DNA from 2 places in the Quadrisphaera setariae genome. Region 1 is predicted to be linked to the other one. Evidence: riboswitches for the same ligand, from Rfam matches in the RefSeq annotation. Region 1 holds a riboswitch; the other holds the start of a gene.
What was found. A riboswitch is a leader RNA that binds a small molecule or an ion and turns the genes downstream of it on or off. The one in region 1 is predicted to bind S-adenosylmethionine.
Positions count from the first base shown of each region.

Region 2: another riboswitch for S-adenosylmethionine. It lies ahead of FMM08_RS11735 (MetQ/NlpA family ABC transporter substrate-binding protein); the one in region 1 lies ahead of FMM08_RS20740 (ABC transporter substrate-binding protein).

Region 1 is NZ_VKAC01000016.1:21,728-35,706, reverse strand. It holds gene hglS (2-oxoadipate dioxygenase/decarboxylase) at 1-904, opposite strand, end outside; gene FMM08_RS20755 (NAD(P)/FAD-dependent oxidoreductase) at 922-2,127, opposite strand; gene FMM08_RS20750 (LysR family transcriptional regulator) at 2,199-3,173, shown strand; gene FMM08_RS23890 (hypothetical protein) at 3,231-3,365, shown strand; gene FMM08_RS20745 (DUF1810 domain-containing protein) at 3,432-3,857, shown strand; SAM riboswitch class I at 3,876-3,976, shown strand; gene FMM08_RS20740 (ABC transporter substrate-binding protein) at 4,188-5,579, shown strand; gene FMM08_RS20735 (carbohydrate ABC transporter permease) at 5,576-6,469, shown strand; gene FMM08_RS20730 (carbohydrate ABC transporter permease) at 6,466-7,434, shown strand; gene FMM08_RS20725 (LLM class flavin-dependent oxidoreductase) at 7,431-8,903, shown strand; gene FMM08_RS20720 (acyl-CoA dehydrogenase family protein) at 8,900-10,081, shown strand; gene FMM08_RS20715 (serine hydrolase domain-containing protein) at 10,115-11,713, opposite strand; gene FMM08_RS20710 (hypothetical protein) at 11,859-12,317, shown strand; gene FMM08_RS20705 (sensor histidine kinase) at 12,325-13,979, opposite strand, start outside.
Region 2 is NZ_VKAC01000006.1:230,903-244,881, reverse strand. It holds gene gcvP (aminomethyl-transferring glycine dehydrogenase) at 1-1,437, shown strand, start outside; gene FMM08_RS11755 (phosphatase PAP2 family protein) at 1,620-2,324, opposite strand; gene FMM08_RS11750 (ATP-binding protein) at 2,401-3,372, opposite strand; gene FMM08_RS11745 (methionine ABC transporter permease) at 3,472-4,140, opposite strand; gene FMM08_RS11740 (methionine ABC transporter ATP-binding protein) at 4,142-5,218, opposite strand; gene FMM08_RS11735 (MetQ/NlpA family ABC transporter substrate-binding protein) at 5,221-6,210, opposite strand; SAM riboswitch class IV at 6,324-6,434, opposite strand; gene FMM08_RS11730 (hypothetical protein) at 6,532-7,326, opposite strand; gene FMM08_RS11725 (response regulator transcription factor) at 7,425-7,805, shown strand; gene FMM08_RS11720 (helix-turn-helix transcriptional regulator) at 7,814-10,537, opposite strand; gene FMM08_RS11715 (aminotransferase class I/II-fold pyridoxal phosphate-dependent enzyme) at 10,749-11,888, shown strand; gene FMM08_RS11710 (cell wall-binding repeat-containing protein) at 11,919-12,926, opposite strand; gene FMM08_RS11705 (STAS domain-containing protein) at 13,024-13,329, shown strand; gene FMM08_RS11700 (glycosyltransferase family 4 protein) at 13,348-13,979, opposite strand, start outside.

The DNA of each region.
Region 1 (13,979 bases):
CCACCTCGCCGAACCGCACCCGCAGCGCACCCGTACTGATGGAGCCGTCGGCCTCGCGGAACGTCCGCTCCTCGGCCAGGGCGCGGAAGGAGGTCTGGCGCAGCAGGACGTCCGGGCCCTCCCACGCGGGCGGGCCCTGCACCTCGTCGATCATCGTGATGCCGCGCTCGGACATGCGCCGGTAGAGCTCGTCGATGTCGAGCACGCGCGGCGTGAGGTGGTTGATGTGCGTGGCGGGCACGCCGCCGACGTCGGCCGCCACCGCGGAGATCCGCTCCAGGTGGGAGTACCAGGCGCGGTCGACGGGCTCGGTGGACAGGCGGAAGGCGTCGGTGGCCAGGCGCAGCAGCTCGTCGGCCTCAGCCGCGGGCAGGCCGCCCTCGGCGGCCGCGCGGTCGGCGAGGTCCAGCAGCTCCTCGGAGAAGAGGTGCCGCTCCTCGACGAAGCGCTCCAGGCGCTCACGGGTGGGGGCGTCGAAGAAGCGCGCGTCGTCCACGGCGAGCACCGAGGTGAACACCCGGAACGGGTTGGCGGCCAGCTCGGCCGGGTCCACCGGCCGGAACGCGGTCGAGACCACCGGCACCGACGAGGCCGAGGCGTCGCGCAGGTCGTAGAAGCCCACCGGGTGCATGCCGAAGGCGGCGAAGACCCGGCCCACCTGCTCCGGCTCGCGCGCCGAGCCCACGCGGATGGCGCCGTGCCGCTCCGCCGTGACCCGCTCCAGCGAGCCGTAGCGGTCGACCTCGGCGCCTCGCTCGCGCAGGGCGGCGGCGACGTCGGCGTTCACCGCGCGGCTGACCTCGACCAGCGTCGTGTACGCCGGCACCTCCGCGCCGTACATCTCCGCCAGCGCCACCGCGAATCGCGCGCGCAGCTCCGCATGCACCACGAGCGTCGTCGTCATCATCGTCCTCCAGCCCATCAGATGATGTGCACCTCCTGCAGCAGGGGTGCCGCCGACGCCGGGGCGAACCGCTCCGGCGCGAACCCCGACACGTCGAGCGCCGGCTCGCGCCCGGTCACGAGGTCGCGCACCACCTCCCCGACCGCCGGCGCCTGCAGGAACCCGTGGCCCGAGAAGCCCGTGGCCACCACCAGGCCGTCCACCTCGCGCACGCGGCCGATGAGGGCGTTGTGGTCGGGGGTGTTCTCGTACAGGCCCGCCCAGCCACCGCGCAGCGGCAGCCCCACCAGCGAGGGCGCGACGACGGCGGCCGCGGCCTCGAAGGCCGGCAGCCAGGAGTCGTCGTAGGCCCTGCCGAACCCGGGCGCCTGGGCGGGGTCGGAGATGCCGAGCAGCAGCCCGTCCGGGGAGCCGTGCACGTAGAAAGTGGTGGACAGGTCGAGCGTGAACGGCAGCTCGCCGCTGGGGGTCGCCGGGCGGCGCGACCCGGCCGGCGCGTCGGCGAAGGCGATCTGGCGGCGCACCGGCTCCACCGGCAGGTCCGTCCCGGCCATCCGCCCGAGGCCCGCCGACCACGCCCCGGCGGCGATGACGAGGTGCTCGCAGCGGACCGTGCCGGCGGAGGTCACCACCGCGCTGACCCGGCGGCGCGCGCCTCGGGCGCCGTCACCGGTGGTCTCGACGTCGAGCACCTCGACGCCCTCCAGCACGCGGGCGCCGCGCTCGCGGGCGCTCGCCGCCCACGCGGCGACGGCCAGCGAGGGCTGGGCGTACCCGTCCAGGGGCGAGAACGAGGCGCTGACCAGTGCGGAGGCGTCGAGGAAGGGGTTGAGCTCGGCGGCGCGCGCAGGGGCGACGACGTCGGCGACGGCCCCCATCGACCGCTGCAGGGCGGTGCTGGCCTCCAGGGCCGCGGCCTCGCCCGCGGTGCGGGCGCAGAAGAGGTAGCCGACGCGCCGCAGCCCGATGCCGCCGGCGGTCCGCTCGTGCAGGGCGGCGTACTTCTCCAGCCCGCGCAGCCCGAGGGCGATGTTGCCGGGGTCGGAGAAGGTGGCGCGCACGCCGCCGAAGGGCTTGGCCGAGGAGCCCGACCCGAGGTGGTCCCGCTCGAGGACGACGACGTCGGCGCCCGCGCGGACCAGCTCGTCAGCGGCCGCCAGCCCGATCGCGCCGCCACCCACGACGACCACCTGGGCCTGCGCGGGGAGGGTGTCCCTGTCCACAGGGCCACTGTGGAGGAGGAGAGTCATCAGGCACCATCGATGGTTGCTGCACATCGTCGTCAGGAGTGCTGATGGGTTGGACCCTCGAGCAGCTGCGCACGCTCGCGGCCCTCGCCGACAGCGGCACGATGGCCGCCGCCGCGGTCGAGCTCGGCTACACGCCGGGCGCGGTCTCGCAGCAGATGGCCGCGCTGTCAGCCGCCGCCGGACGCCCCCTGCTCGTGCGCGCGGGGCGGCGCGTGGAGCTCACCGACGACGGCCGGCTGCTGCTCGCAGGCGCCCGCGAGGTGCTCGCGGCCGACGAGCGGGCCCGCTCCGCCCTGGCCGCCCCCCGCGCGGACCGCCGTGCCGCCGTGACGCTGGGCGTCTTCGGGTCGGCGGCGAGCGCGGGCTTCGGCCCCGCCACCGCCCTGCTGCGCCGGCGGGCGCCGTGGGTGGACGTGCGCGCGGTCGAGGTCGACGTCGAGCGGGCGCTGGACGCGGTGACCGCGGGTCCGGGGCGCTCCCCGCTCGACCTGGCCCTCGGGCTGGACCACCCGGACTCGCCCTCGCCGCCGGTGGCCGGCGTCACCGCCGTGCCGCTGCTCACGGAGCAGTACGCGGTGGTGGGCGCCTCCGGCTCCCTGCCGCGCGAGCCCGGGGCCCTGCGGGCGGTGATGGACGAGGCCGACTGGGTGCTGCCGCCGCTGGACACCGCCTTCGGGCGGGCGGCGCGGACCGCCTGCGCGCGGGCGGGGGTGTCACCGGCGGTGCGGCACGTGGTGACCGACACCGCGGTCTCGCTGGCGCTGGCCGAGTCCGGCGCCGGGCTGACCCTGGCGACCCCGCTGATGCTCGCGCTGCGCCCCACGCGCTGCGACACCGCTGCACTGCCGGACCCCTCCGGCGGCGCGCAGCGGCGGGTGGTGGCGCTGGTGCGGGACGCCGCGGCGCAGCGCGAGGCGGTGCAGCTGGTGCTCACGGCGCTGCTCGACGCCTTCGGCGGGCCGGACGTCGCACCGGCGCGCGGACGAGCGCGGGCGGGCGCTGCTGAGCGGAGCGCGTAGCGTGGTGGTGCGCGGCGCGGCGCCTGAGCGGCACCGCTTCCTGCGCCGGGAGACACCGTGACCGACAAGTCGTCCCACAGCAGCAGCTCCAAGGGCTCGGGGAAGAGCATCAAGCAGAAGCGCGCCGACAAGAAGGCCGTCTCCGAGCGGACCACGGCCGTCGACCAGGTCGCCGCGGCCACCAAGCGCTGACCACCTCGCCGGCCCCCGCGGGGGCCGGGGCCGCATGGTTCCGGCGCCCGTGGGGAACCAGGGGGCGTGGCGCACGACCAGCACGACCTCCAGCGCTTCGTCGACGCCCAGGCGGGCGGCACCTACGAGTCCGCGCTGGCCGAGCTGCGCGCCGGTCGCAAGCGCGGGCACTGGATCTGGTTCGTGCTGCCGCAGCTGCGGGGGCTGGGCCTGAGCCCCACCAGCCAGCACTACGGGATCAGCGGGCTGGGCGAGGCGCGCGCCTACGTGGCCCACCCCGTGCTCGGCCCGCGGCTGCGCCAGTGCTTCGAGGTGCTCGCCGACCTGGAGGAGCCCGACCCGGTCCGGGTGCTGGGCAGCGTCGACGCCGTGAAGCTCCGCTCCTGCGCCACGCTCTTCGCCGCCGCGGCTGCCGACGAGCCGGTCTTCACCTCCGTCCTCGAGCGCTGGTACGGCGGCCGTCCGGACGCGGGGACGATCTCCCGCCTCTGAGGTGCGCTATCCTCCCGCCAACCATCCAGAGTGGCTGAGAGACCCGGCTCGCTGACGCCACAGCAACCACCGCCCGACCTCGTCGAGCAGGCAGGTGCTACCGCCGGGACCGATGGAGGTCTCCGTGTCGCCCTGCATGCTCGAGCGCTGAGCCCTCGGCGCTGCCCGTGCAGCGCCGACGCCAGCGCACCCCGCGCTCCCCACCGCCGCCTGAGGCCGGACCTGCCCCGCACCTGATCGGGGGTGGTCTGGCCGACAGGCCGGTGCCCCCTGCCCGCACGACCGACGGCGCACCCCCGCGCCGCTGTCAGCCATGCCCGGAGGACTCCCGTGCCCCTGCTCCGCCGCTCCGCCTCGCCCTCGTCCCCCCTCGCCCAGGCCGCGGCCCTGTCGCGCCGCCAGCTGCTGCGCGCCGGCGTGCTGATCGGCGGGGCCGCCGCCACCGCCGGGTCGCTGGCCGCCTGCGGCTCCGGCGGCGGCGGGGAGGCGCTCGCCGCCCCCAGCGGCGACCCGACGAGCGCGCTGCAGGGCAAGACGCTCAAGCTCATGGTCAACCAGCCGCACGTCGTGGCGTTCCGCGACCTGCTGGCGCCGGAGTTCGCCAAGCAGTTCGGCGGGAAGCTCGAGGTCACCGCCATCCCGTACGACCAGCTGACGAGCAAGCAGATCCTCGACGTGCAGGGCGGTGCGGGAGAGTTCGACGTCTTCGACTACTTCTACTTCGGCCTCGGCGCCCTCGTCGACGCCGGCGCCCTCGTCGACCTCACCGACTACATCGGCGGGGACTCGAGCATCAAGACCGACGACTTCCTGCCGTCGATCTACGACGTCTACACCCAGCTCGACGGCAAGCGCTACGGCCTGCCGTTCGACGGCGACACCCACGTCCTCTACTACAACGTGGCGCTGCTGGAGCAGTACGGCCAGCAGCCCCCGAAGACCTGGGACGAGTACGACGCCGTGGCCAAGGCCATCACCGAGGCCGGCGGCGGGAAGGTCTACGGCGCCGCGGTGCTCGGCCAGCAGGTGCCGATGATCCTGGGCTGCTCCTTCATCAACCGCCTCGCGGGCTACGGCGGCACCCTGGTCGACGCCGACGGGAAGCCGACGCTGACCTCCGACGCCGCCAGGGCCTCGCTGCAGCACCTCCTCGACGTGCAGCCCTACGCGCTGCCGACGCCGCTGCAGGTCGGGTTCGACGAGTCGAACAGCGCCTTCCTCCAGGGCACCGCGGCGATGATCGACACCTGGACCGACCTGGGCCTGCGCGCCAACGACCCCGCCAACTCCAAGATCGTCGACGGGTGGGGCGTGGTGCCCCTGCCCGTCGGCGGGTCGAACACCACCCCGCGGACGGCGCTGAACGCCGGCTTCGGCCTGGGCGTGTCCACCGCGAGCAAGGAGCGGGAGGCCGCGGCGGCGTTCGTGGCGTGGGCCACCGACAGCACCCGCAACCTGCTCCTGGCCAGCTACGGCGGCTCGGGCATCGACCCCAACCGCACCAGCGTGCTCGACTCCCCCGATTACGCGAAGGCCAGCGCGCCGGCCACCGAGGTCATCGCGACCGGCCTGCGCGGCAACCCGCTGCCCTGGCCCACCGACGCCCAGTCGCCCAAGCGCATGCAGGACCTCGTCGACCAGCTGGCCCTGGCGCTGTCCGGCTCGCAGGACGTCGAGACCTCGCTGTCCAAGGCGCAGGAGGCCTGGGAGCAGGGCGCATGAGCAGCACCACGACGACGCCGGCCGTGCGCCACGTGCCGCGGTGGCTGTCGCTGCCACCGCTCGTGGCCATCGCCGTCCTGCTGGTCTACCCCACGGTCTTCGTGGTCGCGGCGAGCTTCACCAGGACGACGCTCGCGCGGCCGCTGCAGGAGTGGACCGGCTTCGCCAACCTCACCTCGGCGCTGCAGACCGAGGCGTTCGCGGGCTCGCTCGTGCGCACCGTCGTGTTCGCGGTGGGCGCTGCCGTGCTCGCGACGGCCATCGGCACGGCGGTGGCCCTGCTGCTGCGCGCCCGCGGCGGCGGGTTCGGGGTCCTCGGCACGCTGCTGCTCCTGCCGCTCGTCACGCCACCGGTCATGGTGGGCGTGGCGTGGAAGCTGCTCCTCGCCCCGGCCGGTGGGGCGCTGACCAGCACCATCAGCTCCCTCGTCGGGTCCCCGGTGAACCCGCTGGGCTCGTCCGGCACGGCGCTCGGCACCCTCGTGCTCATCCACGTGTGGCAGTGGACGCCCCTGGTGGTGCTGCTGGTCTTCGCGGCGCTGCTGGGCGTGCCCGACGAGCTGCTCGAGGCCGCCGCGCTGGACGGCGCGGGCGCGCTGCGCACCTTCACCGCGGTGACCTGGCCGGTGGTGGCGCCGACGGTCCTGTCGGTGCTGTTCCTGGAGCTGGTGGTGGGCTTCAAGGTGTTCGACCTGGTCGCGGTGGTCACCTCGGGCGGTCCGGGCCTGTCGACGGTCGTGGCGAGCTTCGAGGTGTTCCGCACCGGCCTGCGCGGCGACTACGACGTCGGCACGGCTGCCGCCATGACCCTCGTGCTGGGCCTCCTGGTGGGCGTCGTCACCGCCGGCGTCTCGGCGCTGCGCACCCGCGCCGCGAGGGCCGAGTCGTGACCCCCGTCTCGCAGCCGAGCGCCCCGTTGCGCTGCAGCACCCCCTCTGAGCCGCAGCCGGGCGCCCGGCTGCCGGAGAGCACGACGACGAGCGCTGCTGAGCTCGAGCAGCTGCCCCGCGCGCGGCCGCGCGGGCCGCACCGCCGCTCGCCGCTGGCGCAGGTCGGCGTGCGCCTGGCGCTGGTGCTCGTCGCGGTCGTCGCCCTCGCACCCGTCGCGTTCCTCGTGTCGCTGTCCGTGCGGTCCACCGACGACGTCCTCACCGGCTCCTGGCTGCCCGGGGGGTTCGGCGAGCTCGCCTGGGGCAACTGGAGCGCGGCCTTCCGGACCATCCCGCTGGCGCACATGCTCGCCAACTCCTGGCTGGTGGCGCTCGGGTCGGCGCTGGTCACGGCCGTCGTCGCGGTGCCGGGGGCCTACGTCACCGCCCGCGCCGGCAAGCGCGGCGCCCGCCTGGGCGCGGCGCTGCTCGCGGGGTACTGCGCGCCGCCCGTCGTCGCCGTCCTGCCGCTGTTCTTCCTCCTCAAGGAGGTCGGCCTCACCAACAGCGTGGTGGGTCTGGCGCTGGTCAACGGCCTGGCCAACGCACCGGTGGCCGTGTGGCTGCTCGACTCCTTCGTCCGCCGCGTCCCGGTGGAGCTGGAGGAGGCCGCCTGGCTCGACGGCCTGTCCGTGGCCGGCGGGCTGCGCCGCATCGTGCTCCCGCTCATCGCGCCCGGGCTCGTGGCGGCGCTGCTGGTGTGCACCTTCCTGGCGTACGGGGAGTTCCTCTTCGCCGTCTCCTTCGCGCAGACCACCGCCAGCCAGCCGCTGACCGTGGGCCTGTCGCTCTTCCAGGGCGACCGCACCGTGCAGTTCGGCCAGCAGGCCGCCGCTGCGCTGGTGGGCGTCGTCCCCGTGTACGTGCTCGCCGTCGTCGCCCAGCGCTGGCTGGTCGGCGGCCTGTCGCAAGGAGCCCTCAAGTGAGCTCGCCTGACGTGCCCAAGGACCGCATCTTCCTCAACGCCTTCGACATGACGTGCGTGGCGCACCAGTCACCGGGCCTGTGGCGGGTGCCCGGTGACCAGAGCCACCGCTACAACGACCTGTCGTACTGGACCGACCTCGCGAAGCTGCTCGACCGCGGCGGCTTCGACGTGCTCTTCATCGCCGACGTGCTGGGCGTCTACGACGTCTACCGGGGCGGCCCGGAGACGGCGCTCACGGAGGGCACCCAGGTGCCGGTGGGTGACCCGCTGCTCGCGGTCTCGGCGATGGGCGCGGTCACCGAGCGCCTCGGCTTCGCCCTCACGGTGTCGCTGACGTACGAGAAGCCCTACGCGCTCGCCCGCGACTTCGCCACGCTCGACCACTACACGAAGGGCCGCGTCGGTTGGAACGTCGTGACCTCCTACCTGGAGAGCGCGGCGAAGAACCTCGGCCTGGACACGCAGGTCGAGCACGACCAGCGCTACGAGCTGGCCGAGGAGTTCCTCGACGTCACCTACCAGCTGTGGGAGGGCTCCTGGGAGGACGACGCGGTGGTGCGCGACGCCGCCCGCGGCGTCTACACCGACCCGGCGCGCGTGCACCCGGTCGAGCACCACGGCCGCCACTACGACGTGCCCGGCATCGCTCTGACGGAGCCGAGCCCCCAGCGCACGCCGTTCGTCTTCCAGGCCGGTGCCTCTCCGCGGGGCGTGCGGTTCGCCGCCCGTCACGCCGAGGCCGTCTTCAACACCGCCAGCCGGCCCGAGGTCATGCGGCCCCAGGTCGACGCGCTGCGCGCCGAGGCGGCGAAGGCGGGTCGCGACCCGCGCAGCATCAAGGTGTTCTCCCTGCTCACCGTCGTCACGGGCGCCACCGACGAGGAGGCGTGGGCGAAGTACGAGGAGCTCAAGAGCTACGTCTCCTACGACGGCGCGCTCACCCTGTACGCCGGCTGGAGCGGGCTCGACCTGTCGACGTACCCGCCGGACGAGCCGCTGGAGTACGCCGAGACGCAGGCGGTGCGCTCCGCGGTGGCGGCCTTCTCCACCGCCGACCCCGACCGGCGGTGGACCCCGCGCGACATCGCCGCGTGGGTGGGCATCGGCGGCATGGGCGTGGTCGTGGTCGGGGGGCCGCAGACCGTCGCGGACGAGCTGGAGCGCTGGGTGCGCGAGGCCGACGTCGACGGCTTCAACCTCGCCTACGCCACCACGCCGGGCACCTTCGAGGACGTCGTCGAGCACGTGGTGCCGGAGCTGCGCCGCCGCGGGCTCGTCCCCACCCAGGACGAGCGCGACGCCCTGCCCGAGGGCACCACGCTGCGCGAGGCGGTCTACGGCGTCGGCAGGCGCCGCATCGCCGAGGACCACCCGGCGGCCGTCCACCGCCGCGCGCTGCACGCCAGGGCGGCGGCACGCGCGGCCGCCGAGACCCCCGCCCCCACGACCGAGGAGGTCACCCGATGAGCACCGAGCAGACCACCGACTGGACCCTCGCCGCCCGCGACGCCGCCGCCGAGCTCGCGGTCGACGCCCTCGAGCGCGACCGCTCGAACGCCGAGCCGCTCGCCGAGGCGCAGCTGCTGCGCGAGCACCGGCTGCCCGGCCTGCTCCTGCCCGTCGAGGTGGGCGGGGGCGGCGGCACCTGGGCCGACGCGCTGCGCGCGGTGCGCGAGGTGGCCGTGGCCGACGGCTCCATCGCCCAGCTGCTGGGCTACCACTACGTCAACCAGGCCAACCTCGAGTGGGTGGCCGACCCTGCGACCCGCGAGCGCTGGCAGCGGCGCGCCGGTGCAGGGCAGTGGCTGTGGGGCGACGCGGTGAACCCGGTCGACCCCGACCTCACGCTCACCCCCACGGGTGGCGGCGCCTACCGCCTGTCCGGCCGCAAGAGCTTCGCCACGGGCGTGAGCAGCGGCGACGTGTCGGTCGTGTCCGGGCAGGACAGCGGGTCCGGGCGCCACGTGCTCGTCGTGGTGGAGCGCACCGCGGCCGGTGTGCAGCCCGGCGGTGACTGGGACAACCTCGGCCAGCGCCTGTCGGCCTCGGGCAGCGTCACCTTCACCGACGTCGAGGTGCCGGCCGAGAACGTGCTCGGGTTCCTCGACGGCGACGCCGCCACCCCGCGCGCCTCGCTGGTGACCCCCGCCATCCAGGCGGTCTTCGGGAACTTCTACGCCGGTGTGGTCCGCGGTGCGCTCGAGACCGCGGCGGAGTACACGAGGACGACGTCGCGGGCGTGGCTGCTGTCGGACTCCCCCAGCGCCGCTCAGGACCCGTACGTGCTGGCCACCTACGGCCGCCTGGTCGCGCGGCTGCGCGCCGCCGAGGCTCTGGCCGACCAGGTCGGACAGGCGCTCACCGCCGCTGACGCCGCCGGCGAGGCGCTGACCTGGCACGAGCGCGGCGAGCTGGCGGAGCTGGTCGCCGCGCTGAAGGTGGTCTCCTCCGACCTGGCCGTGGAGGCGACGTCGGCGGTGTTCGAGGTGACGGGCGCCCGCGCCACGAGCAACCGCGTGGGGCTGGACCGGTTCTGGCGCAACGTGCGCACGCACACCCTGCACGACCCGGTGCAGTACAAGGCGCGCGAGGTGGGGGACCACTTCCTCAACGGCACCCACCCGCAGTTCACGCTCTACACCTGAGCCACCGGGTGGCGGGCTGGGGGCACCTCGGCGTCAGGGCGTCGACGGGCGGGCGAGCGCGGGGCTGCGCAGCTCGGCGAGGGACCCGGCCCGCAGGGGCGGGGTGACCCAGCGGGCGCGCAGGCTGGCCGACGCCGGCTCCCCGCTGATGACCAGCCGGTGGGGCGTCTGCAGGAAGCGGACCTCCACCTGCAGCGACTCCGCCCCGTCCGCTGCGTCGTCGGTGCGCACCCAGCCGCCGCTGACCGCGAGCGGCACCGCGCCGCCGCCCGTCCGGCCGAGGTCGTCCGGCACGGGAGCGTCCAGCGAGCGCCACTCGCCCGCCACCACGGGGACCTCGAACCGCCAGCCGGCCCCCACCTGCTGACCCGTGGCCACCGCCCGGCCGTCCTCGGGTGCGGCGGACTCCTGCACCACGAGCCACCAGCCGCCGTCGCGGCGCTCCACGCGCACGTCGCGCAGCGCCGCGTCGCCGGGGCGCAGCACGGTGGACGGCGTGAGCAGCAGCCCGTCCCAGGCGAGCTCGTCGGTCGGCTCGGCCGCGCCGCCAGCCGGCGGCAGCGCCAGTGCGGCGAGCCGCCGCGCGAGCTCCTCGTCAGCGCGGCGCAGGGCGCCGTCGTGGGCCGACCCGGTGCGCTCGTCGTCGTCATCGTCAAGACCGGGCAGCAGGTGGGTCCACACGGCGTCGAGCACCGCCTGCATGTCAGGGGTGTCGCTGGTGATCGCCACGACGGCGTCCTGCTCGGGCAGCACGAGCATGAACTGGCCGAAGGCCCCGTCCCCCCGGAACCCGTGGCGCTGGCGCCACAGCTGGAACCCGTAGCCCTGGCGCCAGTCGACCTCGGGCTCGTGCGGCGTGGGCAGGTGGGCCCGCGAGGCCTCGTCGACCCACTCGGCCGGCAGCAGCTGCTCGGTGCCCCAGCGACCGCGCTGCAGGAGCAGCACCCCCAGGGCCGCGACCGCGTCGGTGGTGGCGTGCAGGCCGGTGAAGCCGAGGTCGCGACCCGCGGGGTGCTGCTGCCAGCCGAAGCCCTCGGTGCCCGTGACGCCGAGCGGCTCGAACAGGCGCGGGCGCAGGTGGTCGAGCAGCGTCTGGCCGCGGGCGTGCTGGACCGCGGCGCCGACGGCGTACGTGCACGGCTGGTTGTAGGCGAAGACGGTGCCGGGCTCGCGCTCGGGCTCGATGCCGAGGAACCCGCGCAGCGGCTCGTCGGGGTCGGCGGCCTGCGCGCGGTCCCACGTCTCGGCGAGGTGGCCGCTGCCCATCCCCACCAGGTGCCGCAGCGTCAGCGACCGCGCGCGCTCGCCGGTCGCGGCGTCGGCGAGGTCGGGCAGCACCTCGACGAGCCGGTCGTCCAGCGACAGGAGGCCGTCGGCCACCGCCATCCCCAGCGCGGTGGACGTGAAGCTCTTGCTGAGCGAGTAGAGCAGGTGCGGCTGGTCGGGGGCGTAGGGCGCCCACCAGCCGCGGGCCACGACGTGCCCGTGGCGCACGAGCACGAGGCTGTGCGGGTCGACGTGGGGGTGGGCCTCGAGCGCGTCGAGCAGGGCGAGGACGCCGCGCGCGTCGACGCCCTGCGAGGACGGCGACGCCGACGGCAGGGCTCCGGTGGTCTGGGTCGACGTGGTCACCCCGTCGACGCTAGCTCGCACGAGAGCGCCCGGCGCTGCGGCGTGTCACCAATGTTCACAGCAGTCACATCAGTACCTTGAGCCGCACAGTTCCCACCAGCACCGTCCCCGTTCCCGTCCCTCGTCGCAGAGAGCCAGGTGCGCCGTGTCCACGCCGTCCTTCATCGACAGGCTCCGCTCCCGCTCGCGCCGCCCGGAGCAGGTCACGCTGCTCGAGGCGACGCTGCCGCCGGTGCTGGAGACCTCTCCCGGCCCCCTCCCCGACCTCGCGGTGCTCCCGGCCGCCCCGCTCGTCGCGATCCAGGCCGAGCTCCCCGAGGACCACTGGCACGCGGGAGACCCGCGCATGCTGCCGGGCGGCACCGTCGTGCTGGCGGGTGACGTGCCGTCTCCCCGCAGACCCGTCGACCGCCGCGGGCTCCACCTGGTCCCCGAGGTCGACCTGCGCGGAGAGGTCCTCGACCTGCGCGCGGCTGCCGCCGAAGCTCCCCCCGCCCTCGTCGACGTCGTCGACGTCGTCGACGAGGCTGTCGCGGCGCCTGCAGCGCCGGACACCCCCGAGCGCGAGGCCCCCTGCACCGAGCCCAGCACCTGGCTCGGCTGACCGGGCCTCAGGCAGGCGCGGGGCGGGCGCCAGGCGGGGCGAGGGTGAAGCGCACGGTGGCGCCGCCGCCCGGGTTCTCGTCCATCCAGATCCGCCCGCCGTGCCGGTCCACGATGCGCCGGCAGGTGGCCAGCCCGAGGCCGTGCCCCGACCTGCGCTCCCCGGTGGCGGGGTCGGACGGCTGCGGCAGCCGGGTGAAGGCCTCGAAGACGCGGTCGCGGTCCTGCGGAGGCACGCCCGGGCCGTCGTCGGCCACCGAGAGCACCCAGCCGCCCTCCACCAGCTCGGCGCCCACCCGCACCCGCGGGTGGGCGCCCTCGGCGGCACGACCCCCGTGGTGGAGGGCGTTGCCCACGAGGTTCTGCAGCAGCTGGCGCACCGCCACGGGGTCGCAGACCAGGTGCGGCAGCACCCCCACCTCGACGACGACGTCGGTGGCCAGGTCGCTGACCGCCTCACGGGCCAGCTCACCCACGTCGACCGCCTCCGGCTCGCGGGCCGCGGCGCCCGCGGCGGCGTCGTCCAGCAGCGAGCTCGTCAGCCCCAGCATCCGGCGGACGCTGCGCCGTGCGGCCGCAACCCACGCGCGCTGCGGCGCGCGCGCCTCACCGCCGACGAGCTCGTCCTCCAGCAGCTCCAGGTAGCCGTCGACGACCGTCATGGGCGCGCGCAGGTCGTGGCTGGCGACGGCCGCGAAGCGGGCCAGCTCCTCGTTGGACCTCTCGAGCTCGCGGCCGCGCTCGGCGAGCTCGCCGTGGAGCTCCTGGAGGGTGCGGGTGCGAGCACGGGCCTCGGTGACGTCGGCCATCGCCACCACCGCGCCGAGAGGTGACCCGTCGGCGCGGGCCATGGCCCGGCCGCTGGCGACGACGCTGCGAGGCGCCGTCCCGTCGGCGCAGATGACCATCTCGGCCCCCGTGACCACGCCGTCCACCAGGGCCCGGTGCAGCGGTACGCGCTCCAGGACCAGGGGCGTGGTGCCGTCGGCCTCGAACAGCGCGTAGCGGCCGGCGTGCTCGGCGGGAGCCGCCGAGGGGTCGGCGTCCGCGCCGTGCCACTCCTGCGCGGCGCGGTTGAACAGGGTCAGCCGGCCGTCGGGTCCCGCGGCGACCACGGCGACGTCGATGGTGCCGAGCACCGCCTCGGCCAGCTCCGTCCTCTCCTCCAGCTGGGCGGCGACCTCTGCGGCCACCCGCTCGCGCCGTCGACGCTCGAACAGGGCCATGAGCACGCCACCGAGGTCGGCCAGCCGCGCCAGCTGGTCGGCGGAGAGGCCACCGGGGGTGGTGTCGAAGACGCAGAGGCTCCCCAGCGCGTGGCCGTCGGCGGTGACCAGCGGCACCGAGGCGTACAGGCGCACCCGCCCCAGGCGCCCGTCCACCCAGGCCGATCGGGCGAAGCGGGGGTCGAGCCGGGCGTCCGGCACGTGGACGACGGCGCCGTCGCGGAAGTGCAGGGCGCACATCGACTCCGTGCGCGGCGAGTCACCGCCCTCGAAGCCGACGGCGGTGAGCTGGCACTGCCGGTCGGCGTCGATGAGGTTGAGGGTCGCGTGGGGAACGCCGGCCACGGCCGCCGCCACGCGGACGACGGCCTCGAGCTCGTCGTCGGCGGCCGCGTCGAGGAGGCCGAGCACGGCGAGGGCCTCGAGGCGCTCGAGCT
Region 2 (13,979 bases), on a different contig from region 1:
GCGCTGCTGCGCTACCTGCACCGCCTCTCGCGCCGCGACTACGCCCTCGACCGCGGCATGATCCCGCTGGGCTCCTGCACGATGAAGCTCAACGCCACCGCCGAGATGGAGCCGATCAGCCTTCCCGGCTTCGCCGACCTGCACCCCTTCGCGCCCGCGGAGGACGCCGAGGGCTACCGCCTGCTGGTGGAGCGCCTCGAGGCGTGGCTGGCCGAGGTCACCGGGTACGACGACGTCTCCGTCCAGCCGAACGCCGGCTCCCAGGGCGAGCTGGCCGGTCTGGTGGCCATCCGCGGCTACCACCGCGCCCGCGGCGAGGAGCAGCGCGACGTCTGCCTCATCCCCAGCTCCGCCCACGGCACCAACGCCGCCTCCGCGGTGATGGCGGGGATGCGCGTGGTGGTGGTCGCCTCCGCACCGGACGGCTCCGTGGACCTCGACGACCTGCGCGCGAAGTGCGAGGCCCACCGCGACGACCTGGCCGCGATCATGGTGACCTACCCGTCCACCCACGGCGTCTACGAGCCCGGCATCACCCGGGTGTGCGAGCTGGTGCACGCCGCGGGCGGTCAGGTGTACGTGGACGGCGCCAACTTCAACGCCCTGCTCGGGTACGCCAAGCCCGGGGAGTTCGGCGGCGACGTCTCCCACCTCAACCTGCACAAGACGTTCTGCATCCCGCACGGCGGCGGCGGCCCGGGCGTCGGACCGGTGGCGGTGCGCGCGCACCTGGCGCCGCACCTGCCCACCCACGCCGCGCACCCGGACCCGGCGCGCCGCACCGCGCCCGGCGGCACCGGCGCCATCGCCGCCGCACCGCACGGTTCGGCGGGCATCCTGCCCATCTCCTACGCCTACCTGCGGCTCATGGGCGGAGCGGGCCTGGCGCGGGCCACGGCCACCGCGGTGCTGTCGGCCAACTACGTGGCCGCCCGGCTGCGCGAGGCCTACCCGGTGCTCTACACCGGCGACGGCGGGCTCGTGGCCCACGAGTGCATCCTCGACCTGCGCCCGCTCACCAAGGCCACCGGCGTGACGGTGGACGACGTCGCCAAGCGGCTCATCGACTACGGCTTCCACGCCCCCACCACGAGCTTCCCCGTGGCGGGCACGCTCATGGTGGAGCCTACCGAGAGCGAGGACCTGCCCGAGGTCGACAGGTTCGTCGAGGCGATGCTGGCCATCCGTGCGGAGGCGCAGCGGGTGGCCGACGGCGAGTGGGAGCTGGCCGCCTCTCCGCTGCGCGGGGCGCCTCACACCGCCGAGCGCGCGCTGTCCGGCGAGCTGCCGTACAGCGCGCAGCTGGCGGCGTTCCCCGCCGGCCCCGACCCGGACAAGTACTGGCCTCCGGTGGGCCGCATCGACGGCAGCTTCGGGGACCGCAACCTGGTCTGCTCGTGCCCGCCGGTGGAGGCCTTCGACAGCGCCGGCGCCTGACCGCCTGACGCACCAGCGGCTCCGCCCGGGTCTCCGGCCCCTCCCTTCCTCCGCCTTGTCGCACTTTCCGCGGCAAGTGCGACAAGGGAGGGGCCTTTTCCCGCACCTGCCGCGGAAAGTGCGCGAAGAGAGGCGCGGGCAGGGGCGGGGCGAGCTGGGGACGACGACGAGCGGGGTGGCCGTCAGCCGGGTTCGGAGACGAGGTCGCGGCGGTCCGCGCCGGCGGCCTCCCGGGCGGGCTGGCGCACCACGAGCGCGGCCCAGGCGAGCGCGGTGAGACCGGCACCCGCCACCACGTCGAGCAGCCAGTGGTTCCCGGTGGCCACCACCACCACCGCGGTCACCACGGGGTAGAGCAGCACCGCGCACCGCAGCCACCGCCGCCGCCGCACCACGAGGGACAGCACCAGGGCGCTCCACAGGGCCCACCCCACGTGCATCGACGGCATCGCCGCCAGCTGGTCCACGCCGCTGGTGCCGATGGGCGGCGCTGCCGACCACCACCCCGACCCCGCCGTCTCGGAGACCACGTCCGCGTACCCGGGCAGGAGCCGCGGGGGCGCGGTGGGCAGGAGGAAGTACCCGAGCAGGGCGGCGGCGGTGGTGGCGAAGAAGGCGTTGCGGACCGCGCGGTAGCGCTCCGGCAGCCGCCAGTAGGCGAGCCCGAGCACCACGGGCGTGACCGTGTAGTGCAGCGCCGAGTACCAGGCCGACGAGAGCAGCGACAGCAGCGGTGACGCCGCCGTCGCCGTGTCGAGCGCCTGCTCGGGCGCCAGTCCCACCGCCTGCTCCAGCCCCAGCAGCGTGCGGGCGTGGGAGAAGGCCGCCGCGACGTCGTCGCCGGCGAGGCGCTGGACCGACTCGTAGGCGAGCAGGAACGCCACCACGAGCAGCGCCTCGGCCCACAGCGCCGGCCTGCGCCCCCGGCGGTCCTGCCGACCGGGCTGGCCGGCGGTGGACGTCTCAGCCGCGCGTCGCAGCGATGACCTCGTCGAGGTAGGCCCGGCGCACCGCGCGGTGGTGGGCGGGGGTGGCGGAAGCGCTGAGCAGCGCACCGTGGAGCTCGGGCAGGTGCTCCGCGGCCGCCACGGCGTCCCGGTAGGCGGTGGCCCGCTCAGCCGTCCCCTCGGGCAGCTGCAGCACGAGGGCCACCCGCTCCTGGCCGGCCGCCACGGCGCGGCTCACCTGGTGACGGACCTGGCGGCGCACGTCGTCGAAGGCGCGGGCGGTCTCGTCGAGGCGGCGTGCGGCGGTGAGCCCGCCCAGCTGCGCGTCGGCGGCACCGGTTCCTGCGTCCTGCGCGAGCAGCACCAGCTGCAGCTCCCGCAGCAGGTCGTCCATGTGCTCCTTCGCGGCGAGGAGGTCGGCGGCCACCAGGGCGGGCAGCACCACCTCGGTGGTCGGTCCCGCAGGCGGCGCGGGGACCACCAGGAGGCGGCCGTCGTCGTCGTCGGAGTCCGCGTCGTCGCTCCACGCGGCGAGGAGCTCCTCGACGCTGAGGTCGGCCACGTCGGGGACGGGCTCGCCCGCCGGCTCCTCGTCGATCTCGAACCACACGCTCTTCCCGGCCCCGCGCGAGGGTCCCGCCCCCCACCGCGCCACGAGCCGCTCGACCAGCGCGAGGCCCCGGCCGCTCATCGCGGAGGCGCTGGGGGCCACCAGCACGGGCATCGTCGGCGAGGCGTCGCGCACGCTGACGCGCACACCCACCTCGAGCCGGTGGACGAGGACGTCGAAGGGGCTCCTGGCGTGCAGCACGGCGTTCGCCGCGAGCTCGGAGACCACCAGGCCGGCGTCGTCGGCGAGCGGCGCGAGCCCGCTGGAGGACAGGACCGCCACCACGAAGCGCCGGGCAGCCCGCACCGAGGCCACCTCCGGCGGGTACGTCGTGGTGGCCAGGGCGCTCCGCACCGCCGGCAGGTCTTGAGTGGACACCGCTCGCCCGTCCACAGGTCTCCGCTCTCGAGGCGGGCCGTCAGCGTGCTCGGGCGGCCGCATCAGAGGGTAGGCGACGCTCGCGGGAGGCGCGTGCTCTCAGCGCCGCATGACGGCGCGCGCCAGCCGGTTGCCGAGGAACTGGCCGATGACGACGATCGCGACGATCGCCACCAGCGCGGCGTAGACGACGCCCCAGTCGTACTGCTGCGAGCCGTACTGGATGGCGTAGTCGCCGAGACCGCCGCCGCCGACCAGGCCGGCCTGCGCCGACATGTCGACGATCCCCACGAAGATGAACGTGTAGCCCAGCACCAGCGGCCCGAGGCCCTCGCGGACGACGACCCCGAAGAGGATCGCGCTGCGCGAGGCGCCCATGGACCGCGCCGCCTCCACGACGCCCGGGTCCACGCCCACGAGGGACTGCTCGACGATGCGGGCGACCGCGAAGCCCGCGGCCAGCGCGATCGCGAAGGTCACCGCGTTCGTGCCCAGCGTCGTGCCGATGACGAGCCGCTGCAGGGGGCCCACGGCCAGCAGGAAGATGACGAACGGGATGGGCCTGATGATGTTGACCAGCAGCCCGATGACGCCGAAGACCAGGCGGTTGCTGAACAGGTTGCCCGGACGGGTGGCGTAGAGCGCCACCCCGAGCACCAGCCCGACGACCCCCGACACGACCATGGCGACGCTGACGATGAGCAGCGTCTGCCCGATCGCCCTGACGTAGACGTCGGTGCTGTCGAGGAAGCCCGCGAAGAAGTCCACCTCAGTCCTCCTCGTCGACGACGACGTCGGCGGCGCGCAGGCCGGCCAGGGCCCGCTGCACCGCGGCGTCGTCACCGGTCAGCTCGTAGGTGAGGGAGCCGGCGCGGCGCTCGCGCACCTCGCCGACCCCGCCGTAGACCAGCTCGGCGCTCACGCCGGCGTCGCGGAAGGCGCCGTCGACCACCTGCTGGAGGCGCGGGCGGTCGGTGATGCGCACGGTCACGAGGCGGCCGGGGTGGTGCTCGCGCAGCCGCGCGAGGGCCTCGGGGGAGGGCCGGTCGTGGGTGGCGGAGCGCACGAAGCGCTGCGCGGCCGGCGTCTGGGGGGCGGTGAAGACGTCGTAGACGTCCCCCACCTCCACCACGCGGCCGCCCTCCATGACGGCCACCCGGTCGGCCACGCGGCGCACGGCCTCCATCTCGTGCGTGATGAGCACGACGGTCACGCCCAGCTCGGTGTTCACCCGCCGCAGCAGGGTGAGCACCTCCTCGGTGGTCTCCGGGTCGAGGGCGCTGGTGGCCTCGTCGGCCAGGAGCAGCGGCGGGTTGGTGGCCAGCGCCCGCGCGATGCCCACGCGCTGCTTCTGCCCGCCGGAGAGCTGCTCGGGATGCGCGTGCGCGCGGTCCAGGAGCCCGACGAAGTCGAGGAGCTCGGCGGTGCGCTTCTCGCGCTCGGCCTTCCCGACCCCGGCCACCTTCAGCGGGTACGCGACGTTGCCGGCCACGGTGCGCGAGCTCAGCAGGTTGAACTGCTGGAAGATCATCCCGATGCCCGCCCGGGCGGCGCGCAGCTCCTTCTCACCGAGGCGGGTGAGGTCCTGGCCCGCCACCCGGACGCTGCCCGAGGTGGGCTGCTCGAGGGCGTTGACGAGCCGGACCAGCGTGGACTTGCCGGCACCGGAGTAGCCGATGACGGCGAGCACCTCACCGCGGGCGACGGACAGGCTGACGCCGTCGACCGCGGTGACGGTGGAGCCGCCGCGCTCGAAGCGCTTGGTGACGTCCTCGAGCTCGACGAGGACGTCACCGGTGCGCCGCGGGCCCGCGGGTGCTGGCGACGCGGGGGACGTGGCCGCCACGGTCAGCCGGCGGCCTTCGCGGCCTTCGCGTCCTGCTCGACCTTCGCGAGGTCGGCCTGCAGGTCGGCGGCCGGGCGGTCCACGACGACGGCGCTGGGGTAGTCCTTCGTGAAGACCGCCTGCACCGCCGGGTCGTGCCAGAGCTTCGCGAGGGCGAGGTAGGTCTTGTCACCGACGTCGGCCTTGCGGGCGGCGAAGATGTTGACGTAGGGCGCGGCGGCAGCCGCGGCCGGGTCGTCGGCGACGATGATCTGCTGCTCGGTGAGCCCGGCCTTGGTGGCGAAGTTGTTGTTGACCACGGCGGCCACGGCGGAGCCGCTCTGCAGGGCGCCGGCGGTCTGGTCGGCCGCGACCGGGGTGACCTTCACCTTCGAGCTGGTGATGTCGGCGGTCTTCGAGAACGCCGTCCCGCCGCCCTTCAGCTGCACCAGCCCGGCCTGCTGCAGCAGCAGGAGCGCACGGGCCTCGTTGATGGCGTCGTTGGGGATGGCGACCACGGCGTCAGCGGGCAGCGACGCGACGTCCTTGACGGTGGTCGAGTACAGCGGCAGCGGGTAGACGGCGGTCGAGCCGATGGGCTGGATCGTGTCGTTCGCGGTGGCGTCGTAGTTGGCCAGGTACTGGATGTGCTGGAACTGGTTGAGGTCGACCTCGCCCTGGCTCAGCGCCGGGTTGGGCAGGCTGTAGTCGGAGAAGTTGACGAGGTCGACCGTGACGCCCAGCTGGCTCTTGGCGAGCTCGGTGTAGGTCTTCCAGTAGGGCAGCGAGCTGTCGGCGACGCCGATCTTCACCTCGGACCGGTAGCCCTGGCTGGAGGCGGTGCTGCTGGCGGCGGTGTCGTCGCCGCCCCCGCTGCGGCTGCCCAGCACCCACGCGCCGACCCCGACCACCGCGAGGAGCACCACCGCGGCCACGGCGATCGCGGCCACCGGGGTCTTGCGCTTCGGCTTGGGGGGCAGGACGGGGCTGGCGCTGGGATCGGTGCTGGACATGGCTCTCCTGGGGGGTCGTGCGTGAGGTGGGTGCCGCGGGCGGGCGCGGCGGAGTGGCACCGTTCAGGCGCCTCGGCGCAGCGAAGGCGGCGTCATGGCGTCTCCTCGGAGGTGGTCCGCTCTTGCCGTGCGGGGTCGCACGGCCGGGTCGTCACCTGGAGCACCCCGCCGCGGAGGAGGGTTGCCGGACAGCCAGCCAGGGCTTCGCGCTGTCACTCGTGACCTGAGGAGGACGGTACGAACCGCGTCCAGCCAGCGTCAAACCCAGACCGGCCACCGTGACCGGTTCGTGATGACCACCCCGGCCCCCAGGGCGGCGCGTCAGCGGCCGAGGACCTCGCGCGTGGTGAGGCGGCCCTCGACGAGGGCGGCGGCCGTGTCGTCGACGGTCGTGCCCTCGCTCAGGCTGTAGGTGCGCAGGGCGTCGAGGGCGCGGTCGTGGTCGAGGAAGGGCGCGTTGTCGATGAGCACCGCCTCCGCCGTCCACACCGTGCTGCGCCGGGCGGTGGTGGAGGAGTCGAGCCACACGGCCCCGCCCTCCGAGGCCGGCGGGGACGCCTCGTCCAGCACCTCGCCCAGTGCGGACCCCACGCGCACGGCGTCCAGCCACCAGGCGCCGCCCGAGCGGTCCGCCTCGTAGGTGCTGAGGGCGACGACCAGGCCCGACGCGAGCGTGACGGGCAGGGCCACCACCAGCTGGTACCCGGTCTCGTGCCGGAGGGCACGCGCGTAGGCGGGCCATCGGCGCTGCGACGCAGCCGCGTCGGCCAGGTCGGCGACGACGGTCGTGCCGGTGAGGTAGGCCTCCCAGCAGGGGCCCTCCCCCGCGGTGAACTGGAGCTGTTCGGCGCGGGCCGCCAGGGGGTCGCTGACGCCCACCGGCACGGACATCCCGGGCGCGAAGAGGGCGCTGACGCTGGCGCCCTGGACCCCCAGCGCCTGCGTCACGACCACCGCGAGGCGGTCGACGAGGTCGTGCGGGGGCCGCCCCTTCGGCGCCGCCGCGCGCAGCGCGCGGGCCGCCCGAGCGGCCCTGCCGCGGGGCCGGGGGTCGTGCAGACCGTCCCCTCCACCCCGCTCACCCGGCCCGGTGGTCACCACGCCGGTGCCTCCCACCGGCCGACGCGGCGCGCGAGACGGGCCCTGAGGGCACGCGCCGCGTAGGGTGGCCACCCTGCCCGCACCTCCGCCGACGCGCCGGACAGGACGTCCCCATGCCCGCTCACCCGAGGCAGGAGGTCACCGCCTCCGCCCACCACTGGCTCCAGCTGCTCGACGCCGTGGCGGACGGCGAGGTGCGCGTGGTCTTCTGCACCAGCAGCGGCTCCCGGGCCGTGCTGCTGTCCGAGGAGGAGCTGCAGCGGCTCGAGGACGACGCCCAGAGGTCCCGCGAGGTGCAGGTGGTGCTGACCCCTCGCGAACGCGACGTGCTGCTCCTGGTGGAGCGGGGGTCGTCGACGGCGGGCATCGCCGAGGCGCTCGGCGTGGCGCCGGGGACCGTGGTGCAGCACCTGGCGGCAGCGCGCCGCAAGTACGGCGTCCGCAGCAGCGGAGAGGCCGCCTCCCGGGCCCGCGAGGCCGGCGACCTCGGCTGAGGCGCGGCTCACCGCTCCTCCAGCCGGGGCCCGAGCTCCTGGCGCCCGGACACGCCCAGCTTGGCGTAGACGTGCTGCAGGTGGTGGGCCACGGTGCGCGCGCTGATGCCGAGGCTCTGCGCGATACCGGCGTTGGACAGGCCCTCGGCGGCCAGCGTCGCGACAGTGCGCTCCTGGCCGGTCAGCACCGAGGAGCCCATGGGCCGCGCCGGGCGCAGCGGCGCGGTGGCGTCGAGCTCCCGGCGGGCCAGCTCGGCGAAGGCCGCCAGCCCGTGCCGCTCGAAGACCCGCAGCGCGGCGCCGAGCGGCTCACGCGCCGCCACAGCCTGGCGCGCTCTGCGCAGGAGCATGCCGAGCGCCAGGCGCGGGGCCGCTCCGGCCGGGCCGTCCCCGCCCCGCTCGACGGCCTCCCGGAGCAGCTGCTGCTGCGCGTGGGGGTCCTGCACGAGCACGGCGCGGCACACCAGCGCGGTCGAGACCGCCAGCGGGGCGCCGCTGCCCTCCGCCCAGGCGGTGACCTGCCGGACGGTGCGCTCGAGCACCTCGGGCGCAGCGCCGGAGCCGCTCAGGGCGTGGACGGTCGGGAGGGCGTTGAGGAGGGCGCCGGCGTCAGCGGGAGCCTCGTCGGCGGGCCACAGCGGCAGCAGCTCAGCGGCAGCGGACGCCAGGTCTCCACGCAGGCGGTGGCGGTGGGCGCGGCACCAGACCGCGCCGGCCCGCTCGGTGGTGGGCGGCAGGTCGCTGGCGTCCTCCCACGCCGCGTCCGGCACCCGGGTGCTGCCCAGGCAGGCGACGAGCTGCTCCGCCTGCAGGACCGCGGCCTCCGCCTGCGGCGCGTGGCGCAGTGCGGCGCGAGCGTCCTGCACGTGGGCGCGCACCTCGGTCAGGTCCCCGGTGTCCAGTGCGCACGCGGCCAGCGCCAGGTGCACGTCCACGGCGGCCGGACCGGTGGTGGGCCACGCGGGCAGCGAGGACCGGCACGCAGCGGCGACCTCGTCGCTGCGGCCCAGGAGCCGGCCGGCGTCGGCCGCGAGTCGGAGCACCGGGAGGCCGGCCCCGGCCAGCGCGGCGAGCGCGTCGTCGAGGGAGTGCCGCTGCTCGTCCGGCACGGCGAGGTGCCAGGGGAGCGCCAGGCGCGCCAGGGAGCGCAGCGGGCCGGCGAGCGCGGGCGTCGCCGATGCGGCGGCTTCCAGCGCGCGGCATCCGCCGGTGCGCCGCCCGGCCACCATCACGAGCGCTGCAGCGGTGGCCAGCAGCTCCTGATCGACGCCCGGTGCGCCCACCTGCCGACCGAGGTGATGCTCGAGGTGGAGGGCCGCGGCGTCGCGGTCACCGCGGGCGAGCGCCGTCAGTGCGCTCCAGCGCGAGGTCACCGCAGCCGCCGCCGCACCGGCACCGTCCGTGAGCGCGGCGGCGCGCTCCGCGAGCAGCCGGGCCCGGTCGTGACGCCCGCACGCGAGCGCGAGCTCGGCTGCACGGCTCGCAGCTGCGGCGCGGGCCGGCACCTCGCGGTGGTGCTCGGCGGCCAGGGCGAAGAGCTCGCTGCTGCGCGCGGCGTCCACCGCGCACAGCGCGCGTGCGGCGTCCTCCAGGGGTGCGGCCAGAGCGGGCGCGCCCGCCGGGTCGGCCAGCGCTCGCTGCCGCAGGGCCTCGGCCCGCAGGCGGGTCGCGGCGGGACCGCCTGCCAGCGCGGCCGCGGCGGCCTCCTCCAGGTGCTGGGACCAGGCGGTGCGCAGCTCCGTGACGAGCAGGGGGTCTGCTTCGACGGCGGCCAGGACCGCCGTCAGGGGGTCCGCCGCAGCCGGCGCGTGGACACCCGGCCCGGCGCCCTCGCCGCCGGCGACGCGGGCCACCAGCCACGCACCCGCGGGGTCGTCGAGGAGGCCCAGGGCCACCAGCGCTCGGCGGGTCCGGTGGTCGACGGCCTCCAGATCCCGGCGCGCGGCGGCCACGGCGGGCAGCACCGACCCGCGCAGCGCGGTGCGGATCCCGCCGTCCGGCGCGGAGGCGACCGCTTCCCGGTCCACCAGGTGCAGGAGGTCAGCGAGCCGGCGGGGGCGGCCGGCCGCGAGGTGCAGGACCGTGTCGCGCTGCACCGGGTCGAGCCACGGCTGCTCCCGGTCCGCCCAGGCCCGGGCGTCCCTCGCGCCGAGGGGCTCCAGGACCACCACCGCGTCAGCGCCGGTCCTGGCGGCCTCGGCGGACGCCGCCGACGGAGCACCGACGACCGGCTCGGGGTGCACGACCAGGAGGCAGGCGGCCGTCCGCGAGAGCCGCCTGCCCAGGAAGCGGAGGACGCTGGCGGAGTCCGGGTCCGCCAGGTGCGCGTCGTCGACGACGACGAGCACCGGGCGCCGGCGGGCGAGCAGCTCCAGCGCCCCCAGGGCGGCCAGGGCCACGGGCACCGCGCCCTCCTGCGGCGCACGAGCGCCCACGACGGCCTCGAGCGACTCCCGGCGAGTCAGGTCGAGGTCGTCGCCGAGCTCGGCCAGGAGGGGGCAGATCACCTGGTGGAGGAGCGCGTAGGGCATGCCCGCCTCGTCCTCGACCCCCGTGGTCGTGAGCACCAGGGGGTCCCCCAGGCCGTGCGCTGCCGCCACCACCTCGTCGAGCAGCGCGGTGAACCCGCTGCCGGGTGACCCGGTGAGCAGGATGGAGCCGCCTCGCCCGGCAGAGCCGCGGGAGAGCGCAGTGACCAGGGTCTGCTTCTGCGATTGTCTTCCTAGAAGCATTCACTGAACGTACTAGAAGATCTGTTCGGCACCGGCCCCCGATCCCGGCCGGAGAGACCGGTCGCAGAGCCCGGCCCCGGCCATCCCCGAGCACCAGCGGCCGCGCCCGCTGCTCCGTGCGCGGCGGACGTGGCAGCCTGCCCGGGTGGCCGCACCGCTCGCACCGCCCAGCCCCTCGAGCCGCGCCCTCGCCGTCGAGCCCTTCCACGCCATGGCCTTCGCCGCCCGGGCGGCCCAGCTGCGCGCCCAGGGCCACCACGTGGTCGCCCTGAGCCTGGGCGAGCCCGACGAGGGCGCGCCACCCGCCGTCCTCGCGGCCCTGCGCGAGGTGACCGACGGGCGACCGCTGCCGTACACGCCCGCACTGGGGCTGCCGGAGCTGCGCGAGGCCGTGGCCCGCCGCTACCGCGAGCGCCACGGCGTCGACCTCGACCCGCGCCGGGTGGCCATCACCTCGGGGGCCTCCGCCGCCCTGCTGCTGGTGACGGCCCTCGTGGTCGACCCCGGCGACGACGTCCTCATGGCCGACCCGTCCTACCCGTGCAACCGGCAGATCGTCAGGGCGCTCGGCGGCCGCGCCGTGGAGGTCCCCACCTCCCCCGCCACCCGCTACCAGCTGTCCACCGCAGCGGCCGCGGCCGCGTGGACCCCGGCGACGCGCGCCGTGCTCGTGGCGACCCCCTCCAACCCGACCGGCACCACGGTGCGGCGGGAGGAGCTGGAGGGGATCTGCCGGCTGACGCGCGAGCGCGGCGCCTGGTGCGTGGTGGACGAGATCTACCTCGACCTCGCCGACCCCGTGGACGGCGCCCCACCGAGCAGCGCGCTGGCCCTGGACGACGACGCCGTGGTCATCGGCAGCTTCTCCAAGCACACCGGCATGACCGGGTGGCGGCTGGGCTGGTGCGTGGTCCCCGACCGCGCGGTGGACGCGGTGGAGCGGATGGCCGCCAACTTCTTCATCTGCGCCTCCGCCCCCGCGCAGCACGCCGCGCTGGCCGCCTTCACCCCCGAGTCGCTGGCGCTGGTGGAGCAGCGCCGCCTCGACCTGCTCGGGCGCCGGCACCTCGTGCTGGAGGGGCTGGCGCGCGCCGGCCTGGAGGTGCCGGTGGTCCCCGACGGGGCTTTCTACACCTACGTGGACGTCTCGGGCACCGGCCTGGGGGCCTGGGAGCTCTGCGAGCGGCTGCTGGCGGAGGAGCACGTGGCGCTCACCCCCGGTCGGGACTTCGGCGCCACCACCGCCGACACGCACGTGCGCCTGTCGTACGCGGCGTCGCGCTCCGAGCTGTCCGAGGGGCTCGCGCGGCTGCAGCGGTTCACCGGGCGGCTGCGCTCGTCGTCGTCCTGATCCGCGGGGTGACACGGGGTCGACGGGAGGTCACCGGCAGGGGGTGCCCGCCAGCGCAGCGTCGGACAGCACCGCGGCGCCGCCCAGTCCGGTGACGTCCTGCACGCCGAGGTCGGCGTAGGCCTTCGCGGTGGCTGCCGGCAGGCAGTCGCGCCGGGTCAGCAGCAGCGGGGCGCCCAGGGCGGCGCCGGCGAGCGCGTCGGGGAAGCCCTCTCCGCTGGCCAGCAGCGGTGAGGGCACCGACTCCCAGGTGTCGCGGGCCACGGCCGCGGCGGTGCCGTACCGGTCGTCTCCGGAGAGCCTGACCACCGCGGCACCCGGCAGCAGCGCGCGCACCTGCTGCTGCACGGCCGGCGTGACCACCGCCGGCCCGCCCACCAGCGTGACGCGGCTGGGCGCGAGCGCCGCCAGCGCCGCCCTCGTGGGACCCGGCAGCGCACCGCGCTCGGTGAGCAGCAGCGGGGAGCCGAGCGCCGCCCCGGCCGACCCCGCGGCGAGGGCGTCGGGGAAGTCCTGCCCGGAGGCGAGCACGACCTCGGAGGCGCTCGAGAAGGCGGTGGTCGCCACCGACGCCGCGGTCTCGTACCTGTCTGCCCCCTGCAGGCGCACCACGCGGTCGGAGGCCAGCGGTGCCAGCTGGGCCACCACGTCGTCGCCGACCACGGAGGACCCGCCCACCACGTGCACCACCGCCGGTGACAGCCGCTCCAGCTCGGTGCGCACCACGGCGGGCAGCGGACCGGCCGGCACGGTGATCACCGGACCGCCCAGCTGCGCGGCCAGCGGGGCGGCGGCGAGCGCGTCGGGGAAGCGGGCGCCGCTGACCACCACCACGTCGCGGGCGCCCTGCGGGAAGGCCTCCCGGGAGACGGCGGTCGCCGTGGCGTAGCGGTCGGCGCCCCACCAGCGGACCGAGGGTGTCACCGTCTGCACAGCGTGCGCGGGGGGCGCGCACACCGCGGTGGCGGCGAGCGCGCCCAGGGTCAGCGTGCAGGCCACCGCGGAGGCGGCGGCCCGCCGCACCAGAGCCGCGCCCACCCGACCACCGTGGCACAGGCCCCCGGCGCCGGGCCGCGGGACGCGCCGTGGCGGGGGTGGCTGTGCGAGGCGCCGCCGAGTGGGCCAGCATGGCCCGGTGCCCGCTGACGAGACGCCCCGGCCAGCGGGCATGGCGCTCGACCCCGACGACGCCGGCCGCCTGGTGCTCAGCGGAGACATCGACGTCTACGCCGTGGCCGGCCACCGGCTGGCGCCCGAGCAGCTCGCCGGGGTGCGGGTGGTGGACCTGCACGCCGTCGACTTCGTCGACTCGGCGGGCCTGGGCTTCCTCATCGGCCTGTCGCGGCAGGTGCGCCCGCACCGCCTGAGGCTGGAGGGCCTGCACGGCACGGCCCGCCAGATGCTCGTGGTGATGGGCGCCCACCACGTGCTCGACCTCTGACGCGGGCGGAGGCGCTCCTCAGACCGTGACGGACAGCGCGTCGCGGTAGTGGTCGAGCAGCTGCGCGCACAGCGCGCCCCACGTGCGCCCGCGGGTGCGCTCGCGGGCCGCCTGGCCGAGGGCGCGGCGCTTGGCGGCGTCGCCGGCGAGGTCGGCCACGTGGGCGCGCAGACCCGCGAGGTCACCGGGGGCGTACAGCCAGCCCGTGCGGCTGGGGTCCACGAGGTCGCGCAGGCCTCCCGCGGCGGGGGCCACCACGGGCACGCCGCTGGCGAGCGCCTCCTGGGCGGCCTGGCAGAAGGTCTCGTGCTCACCGGTGTGCACGAAGACGTCCAGGCTCGCGACCGCGGACGCGAGCCGCTCCCCGGAGAGCTGGCCGAGGAAGGCGGCGTCGGGCAGCAGGGTCTGCAGGCGCGCCCGCGAGGGCCCGTCCCCCACCACCACGAGCCGCGTGCCGGGTACCCCGGTCAGGACGGCGAGGTCCTCCAGGCGCTTCTCCGGCGCGAGCCGCCCCACGTAGCCGACCAGCACCTCGCCGTGCGGGGCGAGCCGGCCGCGCAGCTCGGGGTCGCGGCGGGCGGGGTCGAAGAGGTCGTCCACCCCCCTCGCCCACACGCGGGTGCGGGGGATCCCGCGCGAGCGCAGCTGCT